DNA from 2 places in the Sphingosinicella sp. genome. Region 1 is predicted to be linked to the other one. Evidence: predicted binding sites of a transcription regulator. Region 1 holds the regulator's gene; the other holds the start of a gene.
The links. The regulator LexA, encoded in region 1, represses DNA repair genes until DNA is damaged. The targets are predictions, from matches to a motif close to GTTCCNCNCTTGTTCT.
Positions count from the first base shown of each region.

Region 2: a site for LexA is predicted at 5,118-5,133, ahead of radA (DNA repair protein RadA). Genes of this name have one in related genera too.

Region 1 is NZ_JAYRYK010000001.1:110,405-117,634, forward strand. Features, by position in the region: gene ACE3TJ_RS00580 (hypothetical protein) at 1-25, shown strand, start outside; gene ACE3TJ_RS00585 (citrate synthase) at 87-1,373, opposite strand; gene gltX (glutamate--tRNA ligase) at 1,406-2,839, opposite strand; gene ACE3TJ_RS00595 (ComEC/Rec2 family competence protein) at 2,993-5,017, shown strand; gene lexA (transcriptional repressor LexA) at 5,021-5,680, opposite strand; gene glp (gephyrin-like molybdotransferase Glp) at 5,755-6,945, opposite strand; gene moaC (cyclic pyranopterin monophosphate synthase MoaC) at 6,939-7,230, opposite strand, start outside.
Region 2 is NZ_JAYRYK010000001.1:1,124,979-1,132,208, reverse strand. Features, by position in the region: gene ACE3TJ_RS05310 (monovalent cation:proton antiporter-2 (CPA2) family protein) at 1-1,427, opposite strand, end outside; gene ACE3TJ_RS05305 (isoprenylcysteine carboxylmethyltransferase family protein) at 1,507-1,980, shown strand; gene ACE3TJ_RS05300 (iron-sulfur cluster assembly scaffold protein) at 1,964-2,401, opposite strand; gene ACE3TJ_RS05295 (ABC transporter ATP-binding protein) at 2,431-3,189, opposite strand; gene ACE3TJ_RS05290 (MlaE family ABC transporter permease) at 3,186-3,971, opposite strand; gene alr (alanine racemase) at 3,968-4,990, opposite strand; gene radA (DNA repair protein RadA) at 5,150-6,535, shown strand; gene ACE3TJ_RS05275 (CvpA family protein) at 6,553-7,188, shown strand; gene cysS (cysteine--tRNA ligase) at 7,230-7,230, shown strand, end outside.

The sequences.
Region 1 (7,230 bases):
GGACGCCCGCGCCGCGATGCGGTGAGGGCTCAAACAAAAACGGGCGCCCGAAGGCGCCCGTTCGTTTGCGTCGTGGAACCCACCGCTCAGCGGTTGATGATCTCCACATAATCGCGCTGCGTAGCGCCCGTGTAGAGCTGGCGCGGGCGGCCGATCTTCTGCGCGGGGTCTTCGATCATCTCGTTCCACTGTGCGACCCAGCCGACGGTGCGGGCGAGCGCGAACAGCACGGTGAACATCGAGGTCGGGAAGCCGATCGCCGAGAGGATGACGCCCGAGTAGAAATCGACGTTCGGGTAGAGCTTCTTCTCGATGAAATACTCGTCGTTGAGCGCGATGTGCTCCAGCTCGCGGGCGACGTCGAACACCGGATCGGTAACGCCCAGCTTCGCAAGTACCTCGTTCGCGGTCTTCTGCATCACCGTCGCGCGCGGATCGTAGTTCTTGTAGACGCGGTGGCCGAAGCCCATCAGGCGGAAGGGGTCGTCCTTATCCTTGGCGCGCTTGATGTATTCCGGAATCTTGTCGGGCGTGCCGATTTCGCGGAGCATTTCGAGCGCGGCTTCGTTGGCGCCGCCGTGCGCCGGGCCCCACAGGCAGGCGATGCCCGCCGCGATGCACGCGAACGGATTGGCGCCGGAGGAGCCAGCGAGACGCACCGTGGAGGTCGAGGCGTTCTGCTCATGGTCAGCATGGAGGATGAAGATCTTGTCCATCGCCTTCTCGATCACCGGATCGACCTCATAGGCTTCCGCCGGCACGCCGAAGGTCATGCGCAGGAAGTTGCCCGTGTAGGAGAGGCTGTTGTCCGGGTAGAGGAACGGCTGTCCCACTGAATATTTGTACGCCATCGCCGCGATCGTCGGCATCTTGGCGATCAGGCGGTGGCTCGCGATGCGGCGCTGCACCGGATCGTCGATGTCGGTCGAGTCGTGGTAGAATGCCGAAAGCGCGCCGACGACGCCGCACATGATCGCCATCGGGTGCGCATCGCGCCGGAAGCCGCGATAGAACATCGCGAGCTGTTCGTGGATCATCGTGTGGCGCGTGATCGTGCGCACGAACTCGTCATACTCGTTCGGGTTCGGCAGCTCGCCGCGCATCAGCAGGTAAGCGACCTCCATGAAGCTCGATTTTTCGGCGAGCTGGTCGATCGGATAGCCGCGGTGCAGCAGCACGCCTTCGTCGCCGTCGATGTAGGTGATCTTCGATTCGCACGAGGCGGTGGAGGTAAAGCCGGGATCATAAGTGAAGGCGCCGGTGTTGCCGTAGAGCTTGCGAATGTCGACGACATCCGGCCCGACCGAGCCCGAAAGCACCGGGTAGTCGCTGGCCTTGCCGCCCAGATCCAGCTTCGCAGTCGTGTTGCTCATGGCTCGCTCACCCTTCCGTTTTCGTTGGCGGTCTAGGCCGTCTTCCCAACCTGATCGTCTATCCTGCCGAGGCTTTCCTCACGCCCGAGCACGCCCAGAACCTCGAATATACCCGGCGACGTTGTGGTTCCCGTTAACGCCGCGCGCAGGGGCTGTGCCAGCTTGCCGAGCCCGATCTCCTCGCGCTCAGCATAGTGCCGCACGGCCTCCTCGATGGCTGCGGTCGTCCATTCGCCGACACCGGCGATAACCTCCCGCAGTGCAGCAAGGCGCCCTCTGCCGGCGCTGTCTAGCAACCCTTCGGCCTTTTCGTCGAGTGTTATTGGGCGCTGCCGAAACAGAAATGCGCTGGAGGCGGCCAACTCGTTCAAATCTTTCGCTCTTGGCTTCAGATGCGGCATTGTGCGGAGCAGCAAGTCTCGCTCTTCCGCCGACAGGTCACGGGCCAGCGTGGCCGCGATCCGGCCTTCGATCAGCCCCGCCAGGCGGCCATCGTCGGCGATGCGCAGGTAGTGCCCGTTGACGTTCTCGAGCTTCTTGAAGTCGAGTCGCGCCGGATTGCGCCCGATGCCTTCAAGCGTGAACACCGCGGCGGCTTCCTCGCGCGTGAAGAATTCCTGGTCGCCGTGGCCCCAGCCGAGCCGGAGCAGGTAGTTTTCCAATGCCTCGGGCAGGAAACCCATGTCGCGGTATGCGTCGACGCCGAGCGCGCCGTGCCGCTTCGAAAGCTTGGCACCGTCCGCGCCATGGATCAGCGGCACATGCGCATAGCTCGGCTCCGCCCAGCCGAGCGCGCGGATCAGCGCCAGCTGGCGGAAGGCGTTGTTGAGGTGGTCATCGCCCCGGATCACGTGCGTTATGCCCATGTCATGGTCGTCGACCACAACGGCGAGCATGTAGGTCGGCGTCCCGTCCGAACGCAGCAGCACGAAATCGTCGAGTTCGGCATTCTTCACCGTCACCGCGCCCTGCACGGCGTCTTGAATCGTGACTTCGCCCTCCTGCGGCGCCTTCAGGCGGATCACATAGGGCGCGCCTGCGGGTGCCTCGGCGGGATCGCGGTCGCGCCAGCGCCCGTCGTAGCGCATCGGGCGCTTTTCGGCGCGCGCGGTCTCGCGCATCTGCTCCAGCTCTTCGGGCGTCGCGAAGCACTTGTAGGCGCCGCCCGTCTCCAGCAGGCTCCGTGCCACCTCTGCGTGCCGCGCCTCGCGTTCGGACTGGTAGACGATCTCGCCGTCCCAATCGAGGTTCAGCCACGAAAGCCCGTCGATGATCGCGTCGATGGCTTCCTTTGTGGAGCGCGCCTTGTCGGTATCCTCGATGCGCAGCTTGAACGTCCCGCCGGTCGCCTTCGCGTACAGCAGGTTGAACAGCGCGGTGCGCGCGCCGCCGATGTGGAGGAAGCCGGTCGGGCTCGGTGCGAAGCGGGTAACGACCGGGGTTTTGGCGCTTGCGCCCATGGAAATCCTGTCCGAAACTGAAAGAAGTCGGGGGGCTCTAACATAACGCTGCCAGCCGTTCAAACCGGGCCGCTCGAGGCCGGAGCGCTGCCCCTTGCGCATCGCACCCGCCTGCACGAAACCGCCGAAATCTGGCTTGCGGAGGAGCGTCACCAGCTCGTGCTGTTCGTGCCCGTCGCGCTCGGGCTCGGTATCGCGGCATGGTTCGCGCTGCCGACACCGCGTGAATGGATCGCGGCGATGCTGCTCGGCGGCGCGCTCGCGGCAGTCGGCCTGCTGGCAAACGGGCTTCCGCGCATCGCGCTTGCCGCAGTCGGCCTGCTTTTTGCGCTGGGAGTCGGCGCGGCATGGCTGCGTGCCGAGCAGGTACGCGCGCCGGTGATCGAGCGGTCATGGCGCGCACTCACGATCGAGGCGACAGTCGATGCCGTCGAACCGCGCCCAGCCGAGGGCCGCACGCGCCTGCGCCTTTCGGATATCACCGGCCTGCCGCCGGGCCTCACCGCGCGTGTCGGTATCCGAGGCAATGCACCGGAGGGCGTCGTACCCGGCACGCGCGTCGCTCTGCGCGCATCGCTGTCGCCGCCGCCGGGGCCGAATATTCCCGGCGGCTACCATTTCGCGCGCCGCGCGTGGTTCGACGGCATCGGCGCCGTCGGCTACGCACTCTCGGATGTCACGGTCGTTGCGCCTGCACCGGCGCGTCCCGGCTTCATCCGACGCTTCGAGGCGTTCCGAAGCGCGCTCACGAAGCGCCTGCAGGACGGCGTCAGCGGCAGGGAAGGTGGGCTCGCCGCCGCGCTCGTCACTGGCGACCGCGGCGGTATCCCCGATGACGTCACCGAGGCGATGCGCGACAGCGGCCTCGCGCACCTCATCTCGATCTCGGGCCTGCACATCGCGGTCGTGGTGGGCGGCGTGCTGTGGGGCACGCGCCGCCTGCTCGCGCAGAGCGAACGCCTCGCGCTCGGCACCGATATCAAGCTGATCGCCGCGCTCGCCGCCGCCGCCGCGGGCATCGGCTACACGCTGATCGCGGGCGCGGAGGTGCCGACGGTGCGCTCCTGCATTGCCGTGCTCATCGTGCTCGTCGGGCTCGCGCTGGGGCGGGAGGCGATCTCGCTGCGCCTTGTCGCTGCGGGCGCCTTCTTCATCCTGCTCGTACGCCCCGATTTCCTGCTCGGGCCCAGCTTCCAGCTCAGCTTTGCCGCCGTCACCGCGATCGTCGCGCTTTATGAATCGCCGCTCGCGCGCCGCTTCAATGCGGGAAAGGAGGCAGGCCGCGCAGAACGCCTGTGGCACGGTGTTCTCGCGCTCCTCGCCACCGGCATCGCTGCCGAGTTCGCGCTCGCCCCAATCGCCTTCTTCCATTTCAACCAAATGGGGCTCTACGGCGTCGCCGCGAACCTCGCCGCGATTCCCTACACCAGCTTCGTGATCCTGCCGCTGCTCGGCCTGTCGGTGTTTCTCGGCGCGATCGGGCTCGCCGCGCCGGTCGATTGGCTGCTCGGCCATGCGCTCCACATCCTCATCCACATCGCGGAGATCACTGCGGCGACGCCCGGCGCTGTCTCGCGGCTCCCGGCCGCGCCGGACTGGGCATTCGCCATACTGATGCTCGCCGGCGTCTGGTTCTGCCTCTGGCAGACGCGTCGCCGGTGGCTCGCGCTGTTACCGCTCGCAATCGGCACCGTGGGTATGGCGACGGCGCAGCCGCCCGACCTCATCGTCGATGGGGAGGGCAAGCACCTCGCCGTGGTGCGGGACGGCAAAGTCGCGCTCCTCCGCACACGCGCCGGAGATTACGTGCGCTCGATGTGGGCGGACGCGGCGGGAGAAGCCGCGAGCAGCAATCTCGAAACACTGCCGGACGCGCGCTGCACGCCTGACGCCTGCACTGCCCGTGTCACGGCGGGCGGCCGTGCATGGACGCTGCTCGCTACGCGTTCCGGCCTTCTCATCGATCGTGCTGCATTCGAACCCGCCTGCGCCGCCGCCGACATCGTCGTCAGCGACCGCCGCCTGCCATATTGGTGCGCTCCGCGCTGGCTGAAGCTCGACCGTGCAAAGCTCGCAGAAACCGGTGCGCTGTCGATCTGGCTCGATGGGCCGCGCATCCGCAGTGTCGCCGCGGAGGACGGCTCGCATCCCTGGGCAAGCCGTCTTCCGTCTGACGTCAAATAATCCTTAGTTATACCTGCGCAGCAGCCCTACGAGCTTGCCCTGGACGCGCACCCGGTTCGGTGCATAGCGCTGCGCGGTGTAGGCGCTGTTCGCGGGGTCGAGGCGGATTTCGCCCTTGTCGCGGCGGAGATACTTGAGCGTTGCCTCGTCTTCATCGACCAGCGCCACGACGATCTCGCCGTCACGTGCCGTGTCGCATTTCTGGACGAGGGCATAATCGCCGTCGAGGATGCCCGCCTCGATCATGGAGTCGCCGGAAACCTCCAGCGCGAAATGATCGCCCGCACCGCCGAGGAGCGCGGCGGGCACGGAAAGCGTACGATCGCTTTGCAGCGCTTCGATCGGCATACCCGCGGCGATCTTGCCGTGCAGTGGAAGCTCGATGACGTCATCGTTCGCCGCCGCGATGATCGGCGTCTGCCGGGCAGGGGCCTTCGCCGTCGTGCCGGTTTCGGGGAGGCGCAGCACTTCGAGCGCGCGTGCGCGGTTCGCCAAGCGTCGGATGAACTGCCGCTCCTCGAGCGCGTTCACCAGCCGGTGCACGCCGGACTTCGATTTGAGGTCGAGCGCTTCCTTCATTTCCTCGAATGAGGGTGAGACGCCGCCGGCCTGCAGCCGATCGTTGATGAACATCAGCAGTTCGTGTTGCTTGCGTGTCAGCATGTCCGGTCCGCCCTTCCGTGTTTCGCGACTCGTTCCACAAGATGTTCCACTTTTCGTGAACGAATAGAGAACATTTAGGGGGTGACGAAAATCCTGTCAAGCGCGAGCACGGGAACATCAGCCCCCGCTGCCGCTGCGGGAGCGCCCACGGGGCGGATGATGAGCGCGTTCGCACCGGCGAGCACGCCCAGCATGGAGGAATCCTGTGCATCGAACGCGCGCACGCCGTCCGCCGTCAGCCGCGCGCGCAGGTGATCGCGGCGGTTGCCGTTCGCGGGCAGGGGGGCGAGCAGCCGCGCCGTGATCGTCGGGTCGGTGTTCGTGCGTCTCGCCATGCGCGCGAGCATCGGCAGCGCGAACAGCACGGCGCAGACGAAGGCGGAGACCGGGTTTCCCGGCAGCCCGAGCACGCGCGCGCGCCCAAGCGACCCGGCGATCAGCGGCTTGCCCGGCTTGATCGCGACTTTCCAGAAATCGAGCGCCGCACCAGCGTCTTGTAGCGCCGCCTGCACCAGATCGTGGTCGCCGACCGAGGCGCCGCCGATGGTGACGACGAGGTCGGCATCGCTTGCGGCCTTCAGCCCCTTGCCGATGGCGTCAAGATTGTCGGGGAAGATGCCGAGGTCGCAGGCTTCTGCGCCCGCCGCGCGAAACAGCGCCGCCAGCATCACGCCGTTCGAGCTGACGATCTGGTCCGCCTGCGGCACCTCGCCCGGCGGCACCAACTCGTCTCCCGTCGCGATGATCGCGACGCGCGGGCGCCGTATCGCAAGGCTGCCGTGCCCCGATGCGGCGGCAAGGCCGAGATGCTGCGGGCTAAGCCGCGTTCCCGCTACGATCAGCCGTTCGCCAGTACTGAAATCCTTGCCCGCCTTGCGGATGTGCGCGCCCGTGTGTGGCGGGCCGTCGCCCGTCAGCGTCAGCAGGTCACCTTCACGGCGCACCTCTTCCTGAACGATCACCGTGTCGGCGCCTTCGGGCAAGGGCGCGCCCGTGAAGATGCGGGCCGCTTCGCCCGCGCCAACCTTTCCAGCAAAGCCGCGGCCTGCCGCGCTTTCACCGACGACGCGCCAAGGCCCCGGCATATCGGCCCAGCGGACCGCGTAGCCGTCCATCGCGGAGGCCGGGAAGGGCGGCTGCGTCAGCCTTGCGGCGAGGTCTGCGGCAAGCGTCAGGCCGGCAGCCTCGGCGAGCGAAACGTCCATCGGGGAGACAGGCGCCGAGGCTGCCAGCAGCCGCGCCAGCGCGTCCTCGTAGCTCAGCATGTGCCGGGGAAGGTCCAGTCGCCGGATTTGCCCCCGGTCTTCTTCAGCAGGCGCACGCCCGAAATAACCATCGCCTTGTCCACGGCTTTCACCATGTCGTAGATCGTCAGCAGCGCAACGGAAGCCGCTGTCATCGCTTCCATTTCAACACCCGTGCCCCACGTCGTCGAAGCTGTCGCCTCCACGCGCACGCCGCCGTTCTCCAGCGTGAAATCCACCGCAACGCTCGTAAGCGGCAGCGGATGGCAGAGCGGAATGAGATCGGCGGTCTTTTTCGCCGCGGTG
Region 2 (7,230 bases), 1.0 Mb from region 1:
TCGTTGCAGTAGATGAGAAGCTGCGCTTCCTCCGCGCCCGCAATGCGCAGCACGTCGAGGCGGGTGCCGTCTCCGTAATAGACCTTCTGGCCGAAGCGGCCCGAAAGCTCGATCTGCCCAGGCTTGCGGTCGATGAGTGTGACCGGGATGCCGCGTGCGGCGAGAAGCTGGTTCACCGTCTGGCCGAAGCGGCCGTAGCCGACGATGATCGCGGGTGCGTTCTCGGCCTTTTCCGGGCCTTCGACGTCATGGTCCTCGCTTTCGCGCTCAACGAGCCTGTCGACGCCGGCGATGAGGAGCGGGGTCAGCGCCATCGAGACGGTGACGGCGGCTGCGAACAGGCTGGAGGCTTCGGAGGCAAGCAGAAGCCCGCTTTCGGCCGCTGTCAGCACGACAAAGGCGAACTCGCCGCCCTGCGCGAGATGGACACCGGTGAGCGCCGCATCCCGCCAGTTCGAGCCGAACAGGCGCGCGAGGATGGCGATCACCGCAAATTTCACGCCGAGCAGGATGGTGACGTAGAGGAGGATGCGGCCGGGCTGCTGCAGGATGATCGACAGGTCGAGCATCATGCCCACGGCCATGAAGAACAGGCCGAGCAGAAGCCCGCGGAACGGATCGATATCCGCCTCCACCTCGTGCCGGTAGGGGCTGTCTGCCAGCATCACGCCCGCGATGAAGGCGCCGAGCGCCATCGAAAGCCCGAAGCTCGCCATCAGGAACGCGGAACCGACGACCATCAGCAGCGCGCCGATCACGAACACCTCGCGCGTGCCCGTCTGCGCGATCAGGCGGAACAGCGGGTTCACGAGGAAACGACCGGCAAGCACCAGCGCGCCGATCGCGACGAGCGACTTCCAGACGAGTTCCCAGCCTTCCGGCGCCTCGGCGACCGGCGTGCGGGAAAGGGCGGTCGTCACGATCAGCAGCGGGACGATCGCGAGGTCCTGCATCAGGTGGATCGAGATGATGCGCGTGCCGAGCGGCGTGTTGATTTTGCCCTGATCGCGCAGGATCTGCACGTCGAGCGCGGTGGAGGACAGCGCTAATGCGAGGCCGATGACGAGCGCGGCCTGCCATGTGAATTCGGTCGTGACGAGCAGCGCGCCGGTGATCGCGAACCCGCAGAGCAACACCTGCGCGCTGCCCAGCCCGAAGATGTCGTAGCGCAGATCCCATAGCCGCTTCGGGCGCAGCTCGAGGCCGATCACGAACAGCAGCAGCACGACGCCGAACTCGGCGAAGCCGAGTGTCGCTTCAGGATCGGTGACGAGGCCGAGCAGATGCGGGCCGATGATCATGCCCGCGACGAGGTAGCCGAGTACAGCGCCAAGCTTCAGCCGGTGGAACAGCGGCACCACCGCGACCGCTGCCGCAAGATACACCACACCGTCCCGAAGCAGGGTCGAATCGCCGCCAACCGCCATCAGCGCGCGGCCCGATTTGCGATGCGCGAGACAGGCCGATAGATAGGAAGAGAGCGAAACGGAGGCATCGGCACCGGTTATGAAGATCGACGAGGACAGCCCACAGGTACGCTTCCCGCCGCCGTTCGTCTACGCCGGGATGCTGCTTCTGGGGCTGGGAATCGGGCGGCTGCTCGGGGACCCGCCGATCGGGCTCGACATCAAGGCGGCGAGCATTGCCGGCATGATTCTGGCCATCGCGGGGCTCGGCCTCATCTCCGCAGCGCTGCTGCGTTTCCGCCGGGCGGGCACGCATCCCGAGCCGTGGCGGCAAACGACGGCGTTCGTGGCGAGCGGCGTCTACCGCTGGACGCGGAACCCGATGTACCTCGGCATGGCGCTGATCTTCGCCGGGCTCGCGCTCATCTTCGACAGTCTTGCGACGCTGCTGTTGCTGCCCTTCGTGGTGATCCTGATCGACCGGCAGGTAATCGCGCGCGAGGAGCGCTATCTCGAAGCGAAGTTCGGCGACGAATACCGCGCCTACAAGGAAAAGGTCAGGCGCTGGCTGTAACCGCCGCGTCCTCCGCCGCGCTTGCCGCCGCGTCGAAGGCGAGAAGGATGGAGGGGTGGCGGGCCTTGTAGGCCTGCGCGGGGCGGAAGATTTCGAGGTCCGGCCAGCCTGCCGGGACATCGCCTTCACCTTTCAGGAACGCGGCGAGCGCAGTATGGGCATTACGAAGCTCTGACGCGGACTTGCCGATGACACCGCTGCCGAGGATCGAGGCTGAGGCCTGCCCGAGCGCGCAGGCGCGTACCTCCTGCCCGAATGCCGTGATGCGGCCCGCGTCGTCGAGATCGACGTCGGCAGTGACACGGCTGCCGCAGATCGGCGAGACCTTCCGGCTCGTGCCTTGCGGCGCGGCGAGGCGCGCCTGGTGCGGGATCGTGGCGGCGAGGCGCAGGATCGCGGTGTTGTAGAGGGGTTCGGACATCGCGGCCGATATAGGGCGGCGGGCGGCGTCTAACCAGCCTCGCCGTCTTCGGCGCGACCGTGGACGAAGCGGTCGACATAGTCGTTGCCGCTGTTTTCGAGGTCGGCGACCTTGCCTTCCCAGTGAATGCGCCCGTCCTTCAGCATGGCGACGCGGTCGGCGATGCGGCGGACGCTCGCCATATCGTGCGTGATGGTGACGGCGGTGACGCCGAGATCGGTAACGAGGCTGCGGATCAGGCGGTTGATGGTGTCGGCGCGAATGGGATCTAGACCCGTGGTCGGCTCATCGAAAAAGATGATCTCCGGCTCTGCGGCGATGGCGCGGGCGAGCGCGACGCGCTTCTGCATCCCGCCCGAAAGCTCGGATGGCTTCAAATCCGCGACCGGCGCATCGAGGCCGACCTTCGCGAGCAGCTCGACCGCCTTCGCGTGCATCGCTTTCGCGTTCGTCGCGCGGCCGCGCGTCAGCCCGAAGGTGATGTTGCGCCATACGGGCAGCGAATCGAACAGCGCGCCGCCCTGGAACAACATGCCGATGCGGTTCCTAAGCTCGGTGCGCTCGGCACGCGAGGCAGCGGCGAGGTCGACGCCGTCCAGCCGGATCGTGCCGCCGTCGATGGGCAGGATGCCGAGCACGCATTTCAGCATAACCGATTTGCCCGTACCCGAACCGCCGATGACAACGAGCGATTCGCCCGGCGTGACGTTGAGATCGATATGATCGAGCACGACCTTCGGCCCGAACGCCTTGCGGACCCCGATGAGTTCGATGCTGCCGCCCTTCATGTGCCGAACACCAGCACGGTGATGATGAGGTTCGCGAGCAGGATGAGCACGAACGCGCTAACGACGGCGTTCGTCGTCGAGCGGCCGACACCTGCCGCGCCGCCCATGCTGCGGAAGCCGTGGTAGCAGCCCATCATCGCGATGATGAAACCGAACACGGCGGCCTTCACGAGGCTCGACGAGACGTCGTCCCATTCGAGGTACTGGCGCGTCGTGGCGAGGTAGGACGTGACGTTGAAGCCGAGGCGCTGCGTGCCGATGAGGAAGCCGCCCATCACCCCGAGCGCGTTCGAGACGAGCACCAGCAGCGGCAGCACGATCACGGCGGCAACGAGGCGCGGCGCGATCAGATACTGGAACGGGTCCGTGCGCAGCGTCGTCAGTGCATCGATCTGTTCGGTGACGCGCATCGTGCCGAGTTCCGCCGCCATCGCGGAGGAGACGCGGCCCGCCACCATCAGCCCGCCGAGCACGGGGCCGAGCTCGCGCACGATGGCGATGACGGTGACGGCGGGCACGGTGCTTTCCGCGTTGAAGCGGCTGCCGCCGACGAAAATCTGCTGCGCGAGCGCCGCGCCGGTGAACACGGCGGTGAGGCCGACGACCGGCAGCGAGAACCAGCCGATGATCAGCATCTGCTCGATGAGACGGCCGAAATAATACGGCGGACGCACCGCAGCGCCGAGTGCGCGCAGCGTGAACAGCGCGACCCGGCCGATGCTGGCGAGCGCGCCGAGCGTGGCGCGGCCCGGGTGGGCGAAGAAGGTGACGAGTGCGTTCATGTGTAGACGCGCTCATAGCGGGCGCCGAGCCCAGTCAGCAACTCATACTCGGAAAGCCCGGACTGCGCGGCGGCTTCGGCGAGGTTGTAAGTGATGTCCACCCAGTCTCCCGGCGCCACCGCAGGAGTGTCTGTGATGTCGATGATGATCATGTCCATCGAAACGCGCCCCACGACCGGTGCGCGCTTGCCGCCGACAAGGGCCGCGCCCGTGTTGGAAAAGCCCCGCAGATAGCCGTCCGCATAGCCGATGTTGAGCACGGCGAGGCGGCTGTCGCGCGGCGCCGTCCACGTCGCGCCGTAGCCCGCGGCGTCGCCGGCGGGCACGTCGCGGCACTGGATGACGCGCGCTGAGGGAAACACAACCTGGTGTAGGCCCGCGCTGCCGCCATAAAGCCCGATCCCGGGGCGCACATGGCCGAAGGCGTAGTCGTGGCCGAGGAAGATGCCCGCAGTGTTCGCGAGCGCGCCGCGGATGCCGAGTGCCACGACCACCGCTTCAAAGCGATCGCGCTGCAGCCCGTTCAGCGGATGCTCCGGCGTGTCGGCGCAGGCGAGGTGAGAGTGAACAGTGTCCACATCCATCCCCGCGAACATCTCGGTGCAGAATCCGCGCCAATCGAAGCCGAGGCGGTTCATGCCGGTGTCCACCATGATGTCGCAGCGCCGGCCCTGGCCGTGCGCGCGCCAGAGCGCCACCTGCTCGGGGCTGCTGAGCACCGGGTCCGCATCGATGGAGAGCACGGCAGGGAGATCGGCGATATCGATGCCGTGCAGAACCTTCACGCGCAGGTCCGCTGGGTGCCCCGCAAGGGCTGCGGCCTCTTGCCAGTTGGAGACGTAAAACGTCCGGCAGCCCTCCGCATAGAGCCGGTTCACAACGGCCTTCGCGCCGAGGCCGTAGCCGTTCGCCTTCACGGCCGCGCCCGTCTCCACGCCCGCGAGTGCGCGGAGCTGCCGCCAGTTGGCGGCAAGGGCGTCGAGGTCGATGCGGAGGCGGAGAGGGGACGGCGGGATCATGTGTGAGGACGGATAGCCGTGCAGCACCTGATGCGCAAATGCCTGTTGGGGGTTGGCGGGTATCCCCTCTCCGCAACCCTCTCCCCGGCGGGGAGAGGGAGTTGTGTTTGGCTGGTGGGGTCGTTATGTTCTTTTTATGTTCTTGATCTTGGGTGATGAATGGCGCGGCTGAAAACCCAGTTTGTCTGTCAGGCGTGCGGCGCGGTGAGCCCGCGCTGGGCGGGGCAGTGCGGCGAGTGCAAGGAATGGAACAGCATCGTCGAGGATGCGGGCGCGGTGGTGACGCCGTTCTCGGCGAAGCAGTCGCTTTCGCGCGGCGGTGCGGCGTTCCGCCTGCAATCGCTGGATGAGGACACGCCGCTGCCGCCGCGGCTGCCGACGGGTATTGCCGAACTCGACCGCACGCTCGGCGGCGGCGTGGTGCCGGGCAGCGCGATCCTGATCGGCGGCGATCCGGGCATCGGCAAATCGACTCTGCTGCTGCAGGTCGCGGGCAAGATGGCGATGGCGGGGAAGCGCATCGTCTACCTCTCGGGCGAGGAGGCGGCGGACCAGGTGCGGCTGCGCGCGCAGCGGCTCGGGCTCGGCAAGGCCGACGTGGCGCTCGCCAGCGTCACCTCGGTGCGCGATATCCTGACGACGCTCGCCGAAAACCCGGTGCCCGATCTGCTGGTCATCGATTCGATCCAGACGATGCATTCGGACATGCTGGAGGGCGCGCCGGGAACGGTGAGCCAGGTGCGCGCCGCCGCGCAGGAACTGATCCGCTACGCGAAGTCCGAAGGCGCGGCGGTGGTGCTTGTCGGCCATGTGACGAAGGACGGGCAGATCGCGGGGCCGCGCGTGCTCGAGCACATGGTCGATACCGTGCTCTATTTCGAGGGCGAGCGCTCGCACCAGTACCGCATCCTGCGCGCCGTGAAGAACCGCTTCGGCGGCACCGACGAGATCGGTGTGTTCGCGATGGGCGCGCTCGGCCTCGAAGAGGTCTCGAACCCGTCGTCGCTGTTCCTCACGCAGCGCGAGGCGCCGGTGCCGGGATCGGTGGTGTTCCCCGCGATCGAGGGCACGCGGCCGGTGATGGTGGAGGTGCAGGCGCTCGTCGTGCGACTGCCTTCGGGCGCGACGCCGCGCCGCGCGGTCGTCGGCTGGGATTCGGGACGGCTCGCGATGATCCTTGCGGTGCTGGAGGCGCGCTGCGGGCTCAATTTCTCGACGTGCGAGGTCTATCTCAACATCGCGGGAGGCCTGCGCGTTTCCGATCCGGCCGCGGACCTTGCCGTTGCCGCAGCGCTCGCCTCGGCGATGGCGGAGCGGCCGATCCGGCTCGATACGGTGGCACTCGGCGAGATCGCGCTTTCAGGCGAGGTCCGCGCCGCGCCGCACCTCGGGCTCCGCCTCAAGGAAGCGCAGAAGCTCGGCTTCGAACGCGCCTTCCTGCCGGGCGGCGCGACCGCCAAGGGAGACGGCGTGCCCAATGGCATGAAAGCCACAGGCTTCAAACATTTGTCGGGGCTTGTTGACCACCTCTGCGGCTCCGATTAGGGCCGCGAAATATGGACATGACCGGGTTCGACATCGTCGTTCTGCTCATCGTGGGCGCGCTTGCCGCGCTTGGCGCGATCCGGGGCTTTGTCACCGAAATTCTCACGCTGCTCGCATGGGTCGCGGCGGTCGTGGCGCTCGAGCTGTTCTACCCGGCTGGCAAGCTGATCGCGGCGGGAATGGTGGGCAGCGAGGTCGCAGCGGCGGCGATCGCCTTCGTCGTCATCTTCTTCGGGACTTTCTTCCTGTTCCGCTTCGTCGGGCGGCTGCTCGGCGACCGCACCAAGCGCTCGGTGATCGGGCCGATCGACCGCGTGCTCGGGCTCGGCTTCGGCGCGGTGAAGGGGCTCATCGTCGTCAGCCTCGTCTTCCTCGTCGTGACGCGCGGCCACGCGCTCATCTGGGGCGGGAACGAGAAGCTGCCGGAATGGCTGCTCGCCGCGAAAACCGAGCCGCTGCTCGACATCACCAGCCGCGCGATCATCGACTATGCCGAAGACCGGCAGGAAGGGCTCGGGCTCGGCGACGACAGGCCGCGCACCGCTCCCGAGGATCAGCACTACAGCGACACGAGCGGCGGCGAGGGCTACACCCACGAAGAGCGCGACGCACTCGACGATCTGCTGGACGACGCGGGTTCGACGGAAATCTAGGGCAGTTTCCTTTGCGGGCGATTCACGGTAGGGCCGCGCGCA